One region of the Priestia sp. YIM B13489 genome, then DNA from elsewhere that is predicted to be linked to it. Evidence: riboswitches for the same ligand, from Rfam matches in the RefSeq annotation. Region 1 holds a riboswitch; the other holds the start of a gene.
The links. Region 1 has a riboswitch for cobalamin ahead of ACFX4W_RS26565 ((2Fe-2S) ferredoxin domain-containing protein). Riboswitches for the same ligand answer to the same signal wherever they lie in the genome.

Region 1 (8,303 bases):
CTTTTATGCTCCTGCCGTGCACGCTTGTAAAATAAGCGTCTTGCCATCGCTCTTTTAAACGTGAGAATGCAAGCTGAATAGAACTTAAATAAGGATATATTTCAACGTCTAGCTTCGTAGAAAGATAGCTTCCTATTCCGTAAAATAACGGGTCGCCTGACGCTAACACAACCACATTTCCTTCTTCGTTTTTTAAACGTTCAACAAGAGGAGAAAGACCCCCTTCAATCGCTACCTTTTCTCCTTCGAAATCTTGAAAAAAATCCAGGTGACGCTTTCCTCCAATTAGCACATCACTTTCATACACCCACTGTTCATACATAGGAAGCAAGCTTAACTTCCCATCGTCACCAATTCCAATAATTTTAATTGCCATGTTGCACCGCCTGTCCTAAAAAATCTCCTTTTAATGTGTAAAGAGACGTATCGACATCGATTCCGTCCCCTACTTCCTTTAATGCTGATAAACAGCAGTACTCGCACAGTTTTTCAAAAAACTTATGATGACCGCTTTGCGTCATTAAATCCCCCACTTGAGAAGCTGTGTTTGCACCTTTTATTTCCTCTACCAGTTCAGCAGAAGCGCCTGACTCAGAAGCTGCTTTTGCTAAAAAATTAAAATCAATGGGTGCACTTTTTGAATGAACCATCATAACGCCTTGCGCGACTTTTGAAAACTTTCCCATCATGCCTACGAGCGATACTTTTTTCATTCCTTGCTTTTTACATTGTTTTAACGTAAATCCAACAAAATCTCCCATTTCGATAAATGCTTCTTCCGGAAGTTCAGGGAACTGTTTCATTCCATACTTTTCGCTTCGGCCCCCTGTCGTAATGACAACGTGCTCACAATTACTCGCTTTAGCAACGCTGATTGCCTGCACGATACTTGCTTTATAAGCAGCTGTTGAGAACGGAACGACAATTCCCCGCGTCCCCAGTATCGAAATGCCTCCTAAAATACCTAGACGCGCATTTAATGTCTTTTTCGCCATTTCTTCTCCTTCAGGAACCGAGATGACAATCTTAACGCCTTTTTGTATATTGTATTCAGCTAGAAGCTGTTCAGCCGTTTCTTTCAGCATCTTTCTTGGAACAGGGTTAATGGCTGCTTCACCGACAGGAACCGGGAGGCCGGGCTTTGTTACACGCCCTACTCCCACTCCTCCATCAATGATAATACCTGCACCATTACACCACGAAACTTCAGAAATAATCAGCGCTCCGTGCGTGGCATCGGGATCATCTCCAGCATCTTTAATGATGCTAGCTACAGCGCTGCTTGTGCGATACTCGCATTCTTCAAGATGAAACGTAGCAAAGCGGCCGACAGGTAGGTAAATCGTTGACTCATCTTGCACTTCTCCTGAAATTAGCGTAAGCAGAGCTGCTCTCGTAGCTGCCGTGGCACAAGCGCCCGTCGTATAGCCTTCTCTGAGTTTCTTAGGTTCTTTTGGTACTTCCTTCATGCGTTACACCTGATCTGCAAGAATTGAAATTGCATTTAATGCAGCAACCGTTACCGTACTGCCGCCTTTTCGCCCGATGTTTGTAATAAACGGCACGTCAAGTTTTGCAAGTTCTTCTTTAGATTCAGCTGCTGAAACAAATCCTACCGGCAGACCAATAACAAGCCCAGGCTTCGCTTCTCCTTCTTTAATCAAACGAATTAATTCAAGTAAAGCTGTGGGTGCGTTCCCAATTGCAAAAATTCCACCGTCTGCTTCTTTGATGGCTTTTCGCATAGAAATAATTGCACGCGTTGTATTTAAGCGCTTTGCTTCTTCCATTACGTCCGGATCCGAAATATAAACTTTGATTTCACCGCCGTGTTTTTCAATTCGCTGCTTGTTTGTTCCTACTTGCACCATTTGTACATCTGCAACCACTTGCTTGCCGCTGCGAATAGCTTTAATTCCTGCTTGAATCGCATCCGGATGAAACAGCATGCTGCGTCCAAGCTCAAAGTCTGCAGACGCATGAATTACGCGCTGAACAATTGGGTACTGTTCGTCTGTAAACGGATGAGGCCCAAGCTCTTCTGTAATCATCTCAAAACTTTTTCCTTCTATTTGCTGAGGCTGAACAGTTAACGGTTTAAATTCTGTACGAAAATCCATCTCAATCAACTCCTATTTTGGTTTACTAAAGCATGAACCACTTCTTCAAAAGTGGAATACACGGTTCCATACTCAATTTTCGGTCGCCCAATCATAATAATATCTAAGCCTAACTCTTTAGCTGCTTCCACTTTTTCATCCACAGATCCAACTTTTCCGCTTTCTTTTGTGACCATGACCGTCACTCCGTATTGCTTATACAGCGCTCGATCAAACTCTTTTGTAAACGGCCCTTGAATAGCAATAATATTTTTTTGCGAAAATCCCAATTGCTGGCACTTTTCCATATTATCCAGCCTTGGAAGCATACGAGCAACAAGCCGTACATCTGAAAGAGGAAGCAGCTTTTCTGTAAAAACCTGCAGCGTTTTGCTGCCTGTTGTCAGCATAATAACTCCTTTTTTCTCAGCTGCTACTTCTGCTGCTTCTTCATACGTAGAAACCATTGTCATATTATCATAGGTAAAAGCCTGCGAAGCCCGCTCATAGCGTATGTAAGGAATCGCTGTTTCAGCAGCCGCGCCGATAGCATTTTTAGATGCTTCTTCTGCAAAAGGATGACTTGCATCCACAATAGCTTTTACACGATGTTCGTTTACAAAATCCATCATATCTTCTTTTGTGAGACGTCCAATTTTCACTTTCACTTCTGCACGCTGTAATTCGATAGCTGCGTTTTCGGTTACAACCGTTGCCGTAACCTCATGACCTGCTTTTTTCACTTGCACGGCTAATGCACGTGCATCGCTAGTTCCGGCTAACAATAAAATCATTTTAGCTCGCCGACCTTATCTTCATGATGATCGTGGTCATGATGGTGTTCGTGGTGATGGTGTCCGTGATCATGGTCATGATCGTGATGATGATGGTGATCAATATGCTCCATAATGCCAAGGCGATATTGACACGTATCGCAGTTCATTTTCACTTCACCTTCTAATCCTTCTTCAGCACGTTCTTTTAAAATTGTCTGCAGTTTTGGGTGAAAACCGAAATAGCCGGCGAGCTTAAACTCAATGTTTTCATGCTGCATTTTATACTGCTTCACCATTTCTTCTAATCGCTTAATTAATACTCCTGTAAATAAGAAATACGGGAGAATAACCACTTTTTTAGCGCCCAATTTCAAACATCGCTCCACGCCTTCATCAATCAGTGGAGCGGTCACGCCCATAAAAGAAGTTTCAACGATTTTATAATTTGTTTTTTCCCAAAGAAGGCGCGTAATTTTATATAAATCACTGTTTGCATCAGGATCACTTCCCCCTCGCCCTAAGACGATAACAGCCGTGTCTTCAGCTGGAGTTTCTAAATTCTCTCCTGATTCTTGTAATCTCGTTTTTAAAATTTCAAGGGCTTCTTCATGAACGCCAATGGGACGTCCGTATACGAAGTTTACGTGTGGATATTTTTCCTTAGCTTCATCTATAGCCGCCGGAATATGTATTTTAGAGTGGCCAGCAGGCAAGAGCATAATTGGAATTACAACTACATCTTTTGCTCCTTTTGCCACACATGTATCAATGCCTTGACTTACATTTGGGCGTTCAAATTCTAGAAAACACGTTTCTATTAAGATAGATGCGTCCCAATCATGCTTCATAGTCGAAATAAATTCGCGAATTTGATCGTTCCCTTCAGGATCTCTGCTTCCATGACCGACAAATAAAACTGATTTCATATAATGCCCTCCCATTTTTTAATCTCCACACGGAGCTGGTTCTACTTTTATTTTTGGTGTTATATCTTGATAGTCGAATCCATAAACGTTCTTCACACGCTTAAAGAATTTATGAAATCGCTCATTAGGATGACCTTTTTCTTTATATTCATGGACAATGTTCTCCACTATTTCAACAATGTCATCGGGTGCTATGCCTTCCGCCACAATTTGACCTGAATGCGCATTTCGTCCAACCGTTTTAGCTCCTAAAAATAAATCAAACGCACCTTTTCTATAGACAATGCCGATATCTTCTTGAACTGCGCCATAACAGGCCATACCGCATCCATTAATACCAAGCTTCAGCTCTTTTGGCATGTCCATTCCCCCGAGGCGTTTTTGTAATTCTTCCGTATGTGGAATAGCATCGCTTTTTTCTCCATCACAAAAATCACACGCTTTAATTGTGAACACGTCTCCGACCGGAGATAGTAAAAAGGAAGCTGCTTGGAGCTTTTTAATAATCACATCTGGCTGGGCTGTTGGAATTTGAAGTTTGATTTGATGGTCAGGTGTATACTCCATCGTACCTTTTTCACCAACAACTTCTGCTAGTGTTGTCATTTGAACAGGCGTGAATTTCTTATTGGCAAGTCCTGGACTAACCGCGACTTCGAAAATTGACTGTATTGGCTGGTGTACGACCCCAGAAGTGGTTTCACCTAAAATTGCTTGAAGCGCTTCTTCTGCAAGAGCTCGTGAAGTTGCTGTTTCTTCTGGTTTGGTCTGAACTGCTTCAATTGCTGAAGCTGTTTGCTCTACAGTCTCTTCTTGATCGAGAGCCCATGGTTCTGCTTCTTTTCGAAGTCGCTGATGCGGTCTTAGCGGCTGCTCCGTTTGGTTGAGGGTATATTTCCGCTGATACCCGCGCGGTGTAATCATTAAATCGTCGTAAAAGAACGTAGATGAATTTCCGACAACAACGGTAGTCAGCATGCCTATTTCATGGTTTAACATGTCTTTTAAGTTAGTCATTACGACTTCTTCACGGTCACGATAAGCGCTTTTCACAAGACCAACAGGCGTATCAGGAGAACGGTACTTTAATAGAATCCTTTGCGCTTCAACAATTTGTCTTGTTCGTCTTCCGCTCTTTGGGTTGTAAAAAGCCACTACAAAATCTGCTTGTGCAGCTGCTTCAATTCTTTTTTCGATTAGATCCCACGGCGTAAGGTGGTCACTTAAACTAATCGTACAAGCATCGTGCATCACGGGCGCTCCAAGGAGAGATGCGCATGAATTGATAGCCGAAATGCCAGGAATTACTTCCAGCTCTACGCCCGTTTCTTTTTTCCAGCCTTTTTCAATCAACACTTCATATACAAGGCCTGCCATTCCGTATACTCCTGCATCTCCGCTCGAAATGACAGCTACGGTTTTTCCTGCTTCGGCTTGCTTTACAGCTTCCTGTGCACGGCTTACTTCTTCGGTCATTCCCGTACTAATAATTTGCTGATTCGTTAACAGTCCTTGAATTAATTCCACATAGGTTTTGTAACCGATGATCATATCACTTTCTTGAATGGCTTCTCTTGCTCGCTGTGTAATATGTTCAAAGCTCCCCGGCCCAAATCCAATAACTAACAGTTTACCTTTCATGCTAGCTCCTCCTCTATGCGTTACTTTTTACTTTGTCAATTCCTTCTATGGAGTCACTGTTTTCCGGAGAAACGAAACCATTTTGATCATATTCATAAATAAGCGATTCCTTTACACTGCAGCCTCCTGCTAAATGCTCTTCGACAATCCGGTGAGCCACGGTTTCAGTGACCTGCTTGTACCAATCTCCTGAAGGATAGACGATAGCTACAGGAGCATCTTTGCATCGTCCGTTACAGCGCGTACGCGTTGTATGAACCGTTTCATCCAAATCCAGTTCCGTCACTTTATTTCGAATAGCTTGTGTGGCTTCTTCTCCACCTTTTCTCATACAGCTGCTTCCATTACAAATCAATACGTGATGTTTTGTTCCGTTTAAGTTCCACGTCGTCACACTCATTCGCTCCTTTACTAAAAAAAGCGCCTCTATCAATGATAGAGGCGCAGAAAATTCAAACTAAGTTTTTGCACTTCCACCTATATCCCGTAGGGTAAGCTTCGCATTAGAAAAAGGCTGGTTTCCTGACTTCGATTCATCACTTGATTGCGCCTTCCCAAATACAGTGGCATATGCAATCAGCTCCTCTTCACAGTGGCGGGTACCGCGCTGGCTTCACACCAGACTTCCCATTTAACGCAATGTGAACATTGCGCACCTTTTTTGCACGATATGTAGTTTTTCGATACGAGAAAAACCCGCTTCGCTAATATGCGAGCGGGTAAAACGTCAGAATAAGAGTGTACACGAATGCCACTTTAAGCCAACGTTTCCCTTCCCGCTCCCCGGAGAAATAGAAACTTCACAATAAAGACAGGTCTCCTGACTTGTGTATCATTCTACTTGAGAACCTTCCCGTGATTTTTTCACAGTGGTTATACTCGTTCGTCCACACTTACAGTTGCGGGGGCAGTACTGGTCTTTCACCAGTTTCCCTATTAAGCCTTCTTGGCATCTTTACTGTTGCTGTTTGATATATATGAACCTTTTAAACTATCAGAATAATAGAAGTAACTACCATATCATAGCGTACATTTTTTTTTATTTCAACTCTATTCTTTTCGGAAGATACAAGCACCTATAAAAAAACAAGAGCATAAAGTCAGCTCTTGTTTTTTCATTATATAGCTACTAATGTTAAATGAGGATCGTTATAATACACCACTTCTGAAAGAACTTTACAGCCATTTGTTTTGGCAAAAGCTTCTCTCGCCTGCTTTTCAGTTTCAAATTCAAACATTTTCATTTCTTTTCCAGCATATACCGTCAGTACCCACATGAAAAGATTCGCCTCCGATTATTGTAGTGATCGCTATATCCACATTATGCCGAAACCATTTCCTTTTGAAAACCCATTCTACAAAACTTGTCACAAGAAACTTTTAAAAATTTAAAAACATTTTAACTTCTGTAAATGAACAAAATGTACAAAAGGTTTAAGCAATATTATACCTCTTTAAAAAGGTGCTTTTTTAACCAACTGTTGCTTCACCAGTAAAAAATATATAGTATTTATTAAAAAAAGAAGCCGGACAGCCGGCTTCTTTTTTAGGAAAGGAAAGTACAGACATCACAATCCCGTCCTGCTCTTTATTTTGCATAAAAATACACTAATTAAATATTGCTTTCTTAAAGCAGAACCATGTTCGACTGCACATAGTGATAAAGAAGCTTATACGTATGGTTTAATGAATCTTGATGCGTTCTCTCAAACGCATGAGAAGAATCAATTCCTGGACCAATTAAGCCGTGTACGATATCGTGTCCGGCACGAATAGCAGCAGAAGCATCTGATCCGTAAAACGGATAAATATCTAATTTGTACTGAATATCATGCTGCTTAGCTAGCTCCACCAAATGCTTTCTCAAACCGTAATGATATGGGCCGCTTGAATCTTTTACACAAATAGACACGGTGTATTCATCGGTAGATTGTCCATCTCCCATAGCACCCATATCAACCGCTAAGTATTCTACTGTTTGAGGCGTAATGTTCGAATTCCCTCCGTATCCAATTTCTTCATTATTTGAAATGAGAAAATGCGTAGTGTATGGCAGTTCGATCTGTTCTTCTTGAATTGTTTTTATGAGCTGAAGCAATAAAGCTACGCTTGCTTTATCATCGAGATGACGAGATTTAATAAAACCGCTTTTTGTTATTTCTACACGAGGATCAAACGAAACAAAGTCGCCTACTTCAATTCCAAGGCTGCGAACATCTTCTGCGCTATGTACTTTTTCATCCAGTCGAATTTCTATATTTTCTTGATTTCGCTCAGCTTTCCCTGCATCTTTATACACATGAACAGATGTTTGATGCATAAGGATGGTTCCTGTAAATACTTCTCCTGATGAAGTTTCAATTTCACAATATTCTCCTTCAATAGAATTGTAGCGAAACCCTCCAATCAAGTCGATTTTCAGACGTCCACTCGGTTTGATTTCTTTTACCATAGCACCTAATGTATCGACATGAGCCGTCAGCATGCGGTGGTGATCTGTATCTTTACCGGGAATAGTAGCGACTAAGCCTCCTTTTCGATTGCGGTACGTTTGAATATTTAGCTCTTTTATATAGTCTTCGACAAATGAAATTACCTTTTCTGTATTTCCAGAAGGACTGGGAATCGAAACAAGCTTTTTAATTAACTGAACAGTTTCCGTCATTATGACACTTCCTTTGTCTCTCATTTCTTTTATTTTACCATATGTTTCAAAAAAGATAACAGTCAGCTCCAAACAAAACAAGCCGGGCAGCTGCCCGGCTTGTTTTGTTTTAAGCTATGTTTGATTTCTTTAATTCATTTGTATAATTTAATGATTTTTGCTTATCAAATTCGCCTTCAGACTTTGACATCACAAT
Region 2 (8,303 bases), 720 kb from region 1:
AATATGCGGTTCCTCTTACAATTATCGTCGTGTTGGCTTATCACTTTAAATCAGCTAACTTTACAACTGGCGATTTTGCTCCGTTTGGTTTTAATGGTATCCAAGCAGCCATTTCAACAGGTGGCGTTATGTTTGCTTACCTAGGACTTCACCCTATTGTTTCTGTAGCCAGTGAAGTTAAAAACCCGCAGCGTAATATTCCAATCGCGCTCATTATCTGTATTGTACTTTCAGCGATTATTTACACAGCACTGCAAGTATTGTTCATTGGTAACATCCCGGCTGATATGCTATCAGGAGGATGGGGAACAATTCAAGAGCAATTCTCTTTACCATTTAAAGATATTGCACTTATTTTAGGCCTTGGCTGGTTAGTAACGCTTGTTATTTTTGATGCTATTTTATCACCAGGCGGTAACGGGAACATCTTCATGAATACAACTTCTCGTTTAGTTTATGCTTGGTCTCGTAATGGAACATTATTTAAACGTTTCTCAAAAGTAGATAAGAAAACAGGAATTCCACGTGCGTCACTATGGCTATCATTTGGAATGTCCGTATTCTGGACACTGCCATTTCCTTCTTGGGAAGCGCTAGTAAACGTATGTTCAGTGGCACTTATTCTGTCTTATGCGATTGCGCCAATTTCAGCTGCTGCATTCAGAGTAAATGCAAAAGACCTTAAAAAACCTTTTAAATTAAAAGGCATGAGCGTTATTGCTCCTGTTTCATTTATTTTCTGTTCATACATCGTATATTGGTCAGGGTGGACGACAATTTCTTGGCTGCTAGGATCACAGCTTCTAATGGTTGTTATCTACGTAGCGTTTAAGAAATACGTACCAACTGACGTTGTAAAATTTGCACAGCAGCTTAAATCTGCTTGGTGGCTAGTTGCTTATTATATTATTATGCTTGTTATCTCTTATCTAGGTTCATTTGGTGGAGGACAAGGTGTGCTAAGCAACCCGCTTGACTTAATTTTAATTGCCCTTGTTTCACTTGGTATTTTCTACTGGGCGAAATACACAGGTTTACCAAAAGCAGTTATCGATACAGATGATTAATAAAAAACACGGCATGAATTCATGCCGTGTTTTTTATTTGTAGAGCTACTTACTCTATTTATTTATTTATTTATCAAACAGCCATGTTTTTAAAATAGCAGCATACTCACGAAAGTAGGCTTGAAGTTTAATTGAATTTGGTGTTTTTGCACCTAAAGGATAAACGTCAAAGCCTTGACGTTTGGCAATAATAGAGGCGCGAAATAAATGAAAATCACTGCTAACAAGTACGACTTTTTTGTGTTGAATATCAACTTTCTGTTTAGTAAAAGTAAAATTCTCAAAAGTAGAAGTTGACTGATCTTCTTTTATAATTCGATTCTTCTTAATTCCTTCTTTCCGCAGAAAACGATAGGCTGCCTCTGCTTCAGAAATTTCTTCATCGGATCCTTTTCCGCCCGTTACGATAACTTTTGTTTGTTGATTTGCTTGTAAATAAGATAAGGCCGTCTTTACTCGTTCTTTTAAACTAGGAGACATTTGGTCACCATCTACTTTAGAACCTAAAATGAGCACATAATCTGCGTTTTGTGGAACAGGCTTGTGAGCAGTTTGATACATACAAAAAGATGTGATTGCTATATAAAGAACAAACACGCTGATAAAGACATAAATGATTTTTTTCTTCAACTGTGAGCACCTTCCTAGCTATTCCATAAGATGTTTGGAAAATAATTGTTATTATAGCATACGAGACCCAAATAAGTATAAACACAGTAATATATAATAATAGAAGAAAATCGTTATTGTGAATGGTTATAAAATTCGTTACAATAAAGAATAAATGATTTTAAAAGTGCCTCTAAGGAGGATAATAGGGAAATCGGTGTAAATCCGGTGCAGCCCCCGCTACTGTAAATGTGGATGAACCTGCAAAGACCCACTAGTCAAACTAGGAAGGGTGCAGAAGTAAAATGAAGCATAAGCCAGGAGACCTGCTTTTAAAAACCCCTTATTTTTCGGTGGGAGAAATAAGTCAAGACAATGTGTTAATGAGCGCATGACCAAACCTTGACTTTTACAGTTAAGGTTTTTTTATGTGGTAGGGAGTGGAAAAAGTGAAAAAAGGAAAACCGCTTATGATTCAAGGAACGCACTCAGACGCTGGAAAAAGCATGATTGCTACAGCATTTTGCCGTATTTTTAAAGAAGACGGCTATCAAACTGCACCGTTTAAATCGCAAAATATGGCGCTTAATTCATACATTACAATGGATGGAAAAGAAATTGGCAGAGCGCAAGGAATTCAAGCAGAAGCGGCTGGAGTAGAAGCAACAACCAATATGAACCCTATTTTAATTAAACCTACTCGTGATCATGAATCTCAAATAGTTGTTCACGGAAAACCGCTACGTAATATGTTTGCTTTTCAGTATCGGCAAGAATTTTTTAATGAAGGTTTGAACGTTATCACGGAAGCTTATAAAGAGCTGGCCAATCATTATGATCGAATTGTGATTGAAGGCGCTGGAAGTCCTGCCGAAGTCAATTTGAACGATCGAGAACTCGTAAATATGCGCGTTGCAAAAATAGCAGAAGCGCCTGTTGTGTTAGTAGGAGATATTGATAAAGGTGGCGTTTTCGCGAGCCTAGTGGGTACTCTTCAATTGCTTCCAGATGAACACAAGTCTAGAGTTATCGGAGTGTTAATTAATAAATTCCGAGGAGATTTAGAACTTTTAAAACCAGGGTTGAAGTGGTTTGAAGAATACACGGGTGTTCCGGTTCTAGGAGTTATTCCTTATATGAACAACGTGGAAATTGATGCGGAAGATTCGTTATCACTTAGAAATTACTCAACGCTTGTGAATCCCTTAAAAGAAATTGATATTGCGGTCATCTCGTACCCGCGCATCTCAAATTTTACAGACATCGATCCTTTAAGCTTAGAAGAAGACTGTCACGTGAGGCTTGTAACCAAGCCGTCGCAATTAGGTACGCCTGATTTAATTGTTTTGCCAGGAAGCAAAAATACGATTGAAGATGCTCAGTTTTTACAAGAAAGCGGCCTGGATCTAGCCATTAATCAAGTCTTGAACACAACGAACGTTCACGTCATTGGCATCTGCGGAGGATATCAAATGCTAGGGGAGACAATTACAGACCCTGATGCAGTAGAATCTCGGATTGAGTCCATTAAAGGGCTGGGCTTGCTTCCAGTGGAAACGGTTATGACAACCAGCAAAAAAACAGAAAGAGTTTCTGGGTATGTCCAGTTAGAAAATGAAAGAGTTTCGATTGAAGGCTACGAAATTCATATGGGAAAGACGGTTTCTAAGAGCACCACGAAAGCTTTTGCAGTGGTAGAGCATGAAAAAGAAGGAACGGTTAAAGACAATGTCATTGGCACGTATGTTCATGATGTGTTTCATAACGATTCTTTGCGCAGAGCTTTGCTTAATCAAATTCGTAAACATAAAAAATTGCCGCCTATTACGGACACATTCAACAGTCGCCTGCAAAAAGAGGAGTCTTTTTCAAAAGCAGCAGCATATGTGAGAGAAGCCGTAGATATGGAAAAGCTGTATCAGTTAATAGACAACTATAAAAGTCCGGAGCAAACACAAAAAGTATAGCTTGTAGAGGCTTTCGCTTGTTTTTTTACCAAGAACTTTAGTACGCTATTCTACGTTGCACAGTTCAACAGTCTAGCACTCGTAACAAATAAAAGATGATTGTTTCCAACTTAATGCATGGTGGAAGCATGGTTTATGGACAGGAAAATGAATGGTTAATGTAATATAAAACATCACGCCTCGTTTCCTAGAGGAGCTGAACGTATTGATTTTTAAACGTATTTTTTTTAACAAAGCATCTATTTTATACATAGTCAGTTTATTTATTGTATGTACTTCGATAATTATGGGCGTATTTATTGGTACAGTTTCGTTAACCGTAGGAGATACAATCAAAATTATTATTGGCCACCTTACCGGGCTATCCTTATATCACGGTCCGGAAAACATGGATTTAATCATTTGGCAAATTCGTTTTCCAAGAGTACTGGTGGCATTTTTAGTAGGAGCTTCGCTTTCAATAGCAGGGGCTGCCTTTCAAGGGCTATTAAGAAACTCGCTTGCCGATCCTTATACGATTGGGGTTTCCTCAGGTGCAACCCTTGGCTCTGTCATGGCAATTTATTTTCATTGGAGTATTTTTGGTTTGTCTATCTTCACGCTGCCTGTAGTCGGCATTGTATCTGGTTTTATTACTCTTCTTTTAGTTTTTGGTATTACAAAACTCGCAAGCGGCAATTTGGCCAATGAAACCATCATCTTAGCGGGGATTATTTTATCATCCTTTATGAGCGCGCTTATTTCATTAATTGTGGCTCTTTCTCCCGAAGAAGATGTAAGGCAGGTTTTATATTGGCTAATGGGAAGCGTATCAATGAGAGGATGGTCTCATATTCAAATTTTAGGGCCGTTCTTTTTGATTGGTACAATTATGCTGTTGTTACATGTAAAAGAGCTGAACGGCTTAGCATTTGGCGATCAATCCGCTCAGTTTATGGGAATAGACGTAAAGAAGAAAAAAAGAATGATTTTAATAGGTGCATCCGTATTAACAGGGGCTGCGGTATCAGTATCTGGGGCAATTGGATTTGTTGGCTTAGTTATCCCCCACGTAGTTCGTCTCGTAGCGGGAGCTAATCATAAGCATGTACTGCCGCTTTCTATTTTAATTGGAGGAAGTTATTTGGTTTTAGCAGATTTATTGGCACGAACGATATTAGAACCTCGTGAACTGCCGATTGGAGTCGTAACTGCCTTAATTGGTTCGCCGATTTTTACCCTGCTCCTTGTAAAAGAACGTATGCGGAAAAGAGGAATATCATGATTGAACTATATAATGTGACAGGAGGATACGATAAGCAGCAGCCGACCGTTCGTGACATCACGTTCACCGTAGACAAAGGTTCTTTTGTCGCTTTACTAGGACCAAATGGAAGCGGGAAAACAACGCTTATTCGCTTAATTATGAATGTATTAACCATTCAATCAGGAGAAGTGAAGGTGGAAGGAAAGTCAGTGAAGGCTTATTCACCAAAACAACTGGCGCAAAAAGTTGCAGTCATGACGCAAGAAAATCAAATTGGGCTAGAATTTACGGTTCAAGAAATTGTTTCACTTGGACGTTACCCTTATCAGGCAAAAGGATTGTTTAGCACTGTATCAGCACAGGATGAAGAAGTGGTGGAAAGCGTGATGAAATTAACAAACGTCTGGCACTATAGAAATCATACTTTTCAATCGCTAAGCGGTGGAGAAAAACAGCGGGTTTTACTGGCTAAAGCACTAGCGCAAGAACCTGACTACTTACTTCTTGATGAACCAACGAATCACTTAGATGTAAAACATACAATGGAACTGCTTCAGCTGTTAAAAACTTTACAGCAGGAAATGAGCTTGACGGTCCTAGCCATTTTGCATGATCTCAACATTGCCTCGCTGTTTGCAGATAATGCCGTGTTACTGAAAGATGGAAGAGTAGAAGAAACGGGGATGGATGCCATTTTTCAGGATGCAGCTACGTTAAAAAGAGTATATGGCGTTGATTTGCATGTATTTCACCATCCTGCTGTGAATAAGCGACAAATTGCTTTTGTGCCGCCGTATCAATATCCAGAGACGGACTTCCATGAGTTGTATCAGTTGCAAAAGGAACCGGGCAAGCTATGTTTATCTTTTGTTCGTCCTTTGAGAACTCTTTCGCTGGGTTCCAATGAAACAGGTCTAGACTGGTGTCAAGAAATTATTCAACAGCAAAGCAGTGCTAACGCGGCGTGGAAATCTGCGTCTTTATCTAGTTATGAAGTTCGCTTAAAAGACGATAAAGGTTACTCGTGGCTGGCTGTGCTGACATATAGACAAAAAGAAAACGAAGTAAATATTGTTCTACTAACAAATGCGCCGTTTTCGGACGGAAACTTACTTCATGCTGCGATGAAGGTAATTGAGTACCGGGCTTTCTTAGGAAAAACAGGACGTATTGTTGTAGCATCATCTCATCATAAAGAAGAAAATCAAGAAGAAATTTCAGAGTTCTTGATGGAACGCCTCCAAAAAGAATTACAACTATTTATGGAAACAAAAATGACCGATAATTGCTTTAAATAAGCAGTAGCGGTCATTTTTTATTCTTCGGAGTGATCATCAGATTTTTCTGTTTCACCTCCTGAACTCATCGTTGTTTCAGTTGTATGTTCATCAATCTTTTTTTCTTTTAGCTTAACAGAAAACAAGTCTTTGACTTCTTCATCTACTTGATCAGAGTCAGCGCTGTAAGTGGTGCCGATGTTTAAGTGACCGGTCAAATCTTTAATGCCTAGCTGGCCGAAATTATTACTAAGATCAATTTTGTCTAACAATACTTTTTCGACCATGATTTTTTCAACAACAATGGACTGCTTTGGCTGAGTTATTTCATCAATCTTTTTGTCAAGAGTTTTCACCATCTCATATAAGGCTGTATTAGACGATTCTTCCTTTAACGCAGAGAGCTGTTTTTGAATAGCTTCGAAATTAGGAGCTGACTGCATAGCCGAGAGTAAATGAGCTGTTTGCTCGTGCAGTTGAGACAGTGATTGAATAAGGTGAGCTGATTCATTTAATTGCTGATGAAGCTCTTCTATTTTAGGGATCGCGTCGGTTAAACGCGTCACTTGATCAATAATTCCCTGCAGGTTCAGCGCTGAATCTGTCGAAAGAGCAGGCTTTGTGAATTCAGCTTCAGCAGAGGTCTTAGGCTCCATTTGGCTAGGCAACTTCTTTGGCTGTTGAGGGGGTTTTTTTAGATTAGACTGTTTTTTAGCTTTCATCTTTTCCGGTAATTCTTTCCGCTTTTGATTAGAACGTTGGTCTATGGGACCTGCTTTTTTTTGAGTTGGAAGGGAAGACGGGTTTATTTTACGGACTGTTTCAATTTTAGGCGATTGTTTAAACCACTTAGAAAACATGAAATTCCCTGCCTTTCATGCTACGTATAGTTCTGCACAATAAATTACAAATCAAATTTCACATGCAAAAGACCATCTTTAAATGATGCGTGACACGGCGCTTCCCCTACACCAGGCGGAAGGATGATTGATCGTTGAAACGTTCCTTCACGTCTTTCTTTGTGAAGAACATTTGCATCCTTCACGGTTAAAAGAGATGAACCGGATATGTGTAAAGTATTTTCATGCATGGTCAATTCGACGTCTGTTCGTTTAGCACCGGGTATTTCAATTACAACTAACAGCTGATTTGCCCATTCATATACATCAATTAAAGGATAATCTCGGTACTCATTTACAATTTGAGGAGAAGCATCTGCTTCCGTATCATTCTTTTCTTCATGATCATCATCAAAAATCTTTTCCCAAAATTTCGTATGGTTTTCTTCTTGTAACGTTTCTGCCCACTTTTTAAATTTTCCGTGATTCATATTTGTCACCTTCTTTAAAAAAATAAAACAAGTCCTTTTGCAGCTTTCTATTTTATATGTATGCATGAAAACAGAAAAAAACGTCCACTTTAATCTAAATCGTGGACGTCTATTTGAGACATAGGAATATTAACATGTTTAGGCATCCGGATTTCCAACACTCCGGAACGATAGATGGCGCGTGTGCCTTTTTTACGAACCGAACAAGGAAGCTGAATTTCTTCTTTGAAGGATTCTTCTCCATCTATTCCTTCAATCGTACACACATATGGCGTATGATAGACTTTAATGCTTGATACAATATCGCGGTTAGGGATTTTTAGCTGCACAATGCATTCATCTAATGTATTGATGACGTTTGAATCAAATCTTCTTGGCTTTTGTCCATGACCTTCAGTTCCCATATCCTGCTGTTCTTTCATCATGTCTTGGGCTTGCTTAAAGAATTCATTTCCTTGCATAAAATCCGGAAAAGAATGGGACATGGTAGAAGAAATCATTTGCTGAATATACTTATTCATGTCTTTAGATGCCATTCCTTTTGGGATATTTTCCATCATTCCTTTAAAAGGAGACTTTCCAAATGGAAACATATTTACACACCTCCTTGTAATGTGCCAAGTAAAACGACAAAATTGTTAAAGCTAAATTTGATTTCCAATTGGAGCTGAAGGGTTTGCAATTTGATCTTGATCACTTACATCAGGATCTAACACGCCCGTATTCATTTGAGAGCAAGTAGGAGAGAAGTTACCTAAAGAGAAATTCGCGCCGTTAAACTTGGAGTTCGCCGTGTGACTGTTTTGA

Region 2: it holds a riboswitch for cobalamin, as region 1 does, so the genes downstream of both, ACFX4W_RS22710 (cobyric acid synthase) here and ACFX4W_RS26565 ((2Fe-2S) ferredoxin domain-containing protein) in region 1, are expected to answer to the same signal.

The regions. Positions count from the first base shown of each region.
Region 1 covers NZ_JBHZOQ010000053.1:4,001,492-4,009,794, forward strand. Annotated here, with positions in the region: gene ACFX4W_RS26535 (bifunctional cobalt-precorrin-7 (C(5))-methyltransferase/cobalt-precorrin-6B (C(15))-methyltransferase) at 1-376, opposite strand, end outside; gene ACFX4W_RS26540 (cobalt-precorrin-5B (C(1))-methyltransferase) at 366-1,469, opposite strand; gene ACFX4W_RS26545 (precorrin-8X methylmutase) at 1,473-2,120, opposite strand; gene cobK (precorrin-6A reductase) at 2,126-2,893, opposite strand; gene ACFX4W_RS26555 (sirohydrochlorin chelatase) at 2,890-3,801, opposite strand; gene cobJ (precorrin-3B C(17)-methyltransferase) at 3,820-5,442, opposite strand; gene ACFX4W_RS26565 ((2Fe-2S) ferredoxin domain-containing protein) at 5,456-5,836, opposite strand; cobalamin riboswitch at 5,938-6,117, opposite strand; cobalamin riboswitch at 6,236-6,414, opposite strand; gene ACFX4W_RS26570 (hypothetical protein) at 6,561-6,719, opposite strand; gene ACFX4W_RS26575 (hypothetical protein) at 6,913-7,041, opposite strand; gene ACFX4W_RS26580 (M42 family metallopeptidase) at 7,070-8,107, opposite strand; gene ACFX4W_RS26585 (cation:dicarboxylate symporter family transporter) at 8,217-8,303, opposite strand, start outside.
Region 2 covers NZ_JBHZOQ010000053.1:3,277,469-3,285,771, reverse strand. Annotated here, with positions in the region: gene ACFX4W_RS22720 (APC family permease) at 1-1,067, shown strand, start outside; gene ACFX4W_RS22715 (YdcF family protein) at 1,134-1,697, opposite strand; cobalamin riboswitch at 1,845-2,024, shown strand; gene ACFX4W_RS22710 (cobyric acid synthase) at 2,117-3,643, shown strand; gene ACFX4W_RS22705 (FecCD family ABC transporter permease) at 3,849-4,907, shown strand; gene ACFX4W_RS22700 (ABC transporter ATP-binding protein) at 4,904-6,187, shown strand; gene ACFX4W_RS22695 (hypothetical protein) at 6,205-7,026, opposite strand; gene ACFX4W_RS22690 (Hsp20/alpha crystallin family protein) at 7,071-7,496, opposite strand; gene ACFX4W_RS22685 (Hsp20/alpha crystallin family protein) at 7,586-8,089, opposite strand; gene ACFX4W_RS22680 (spore germination protein) at 8,141-8,303, opposite strand, start outside.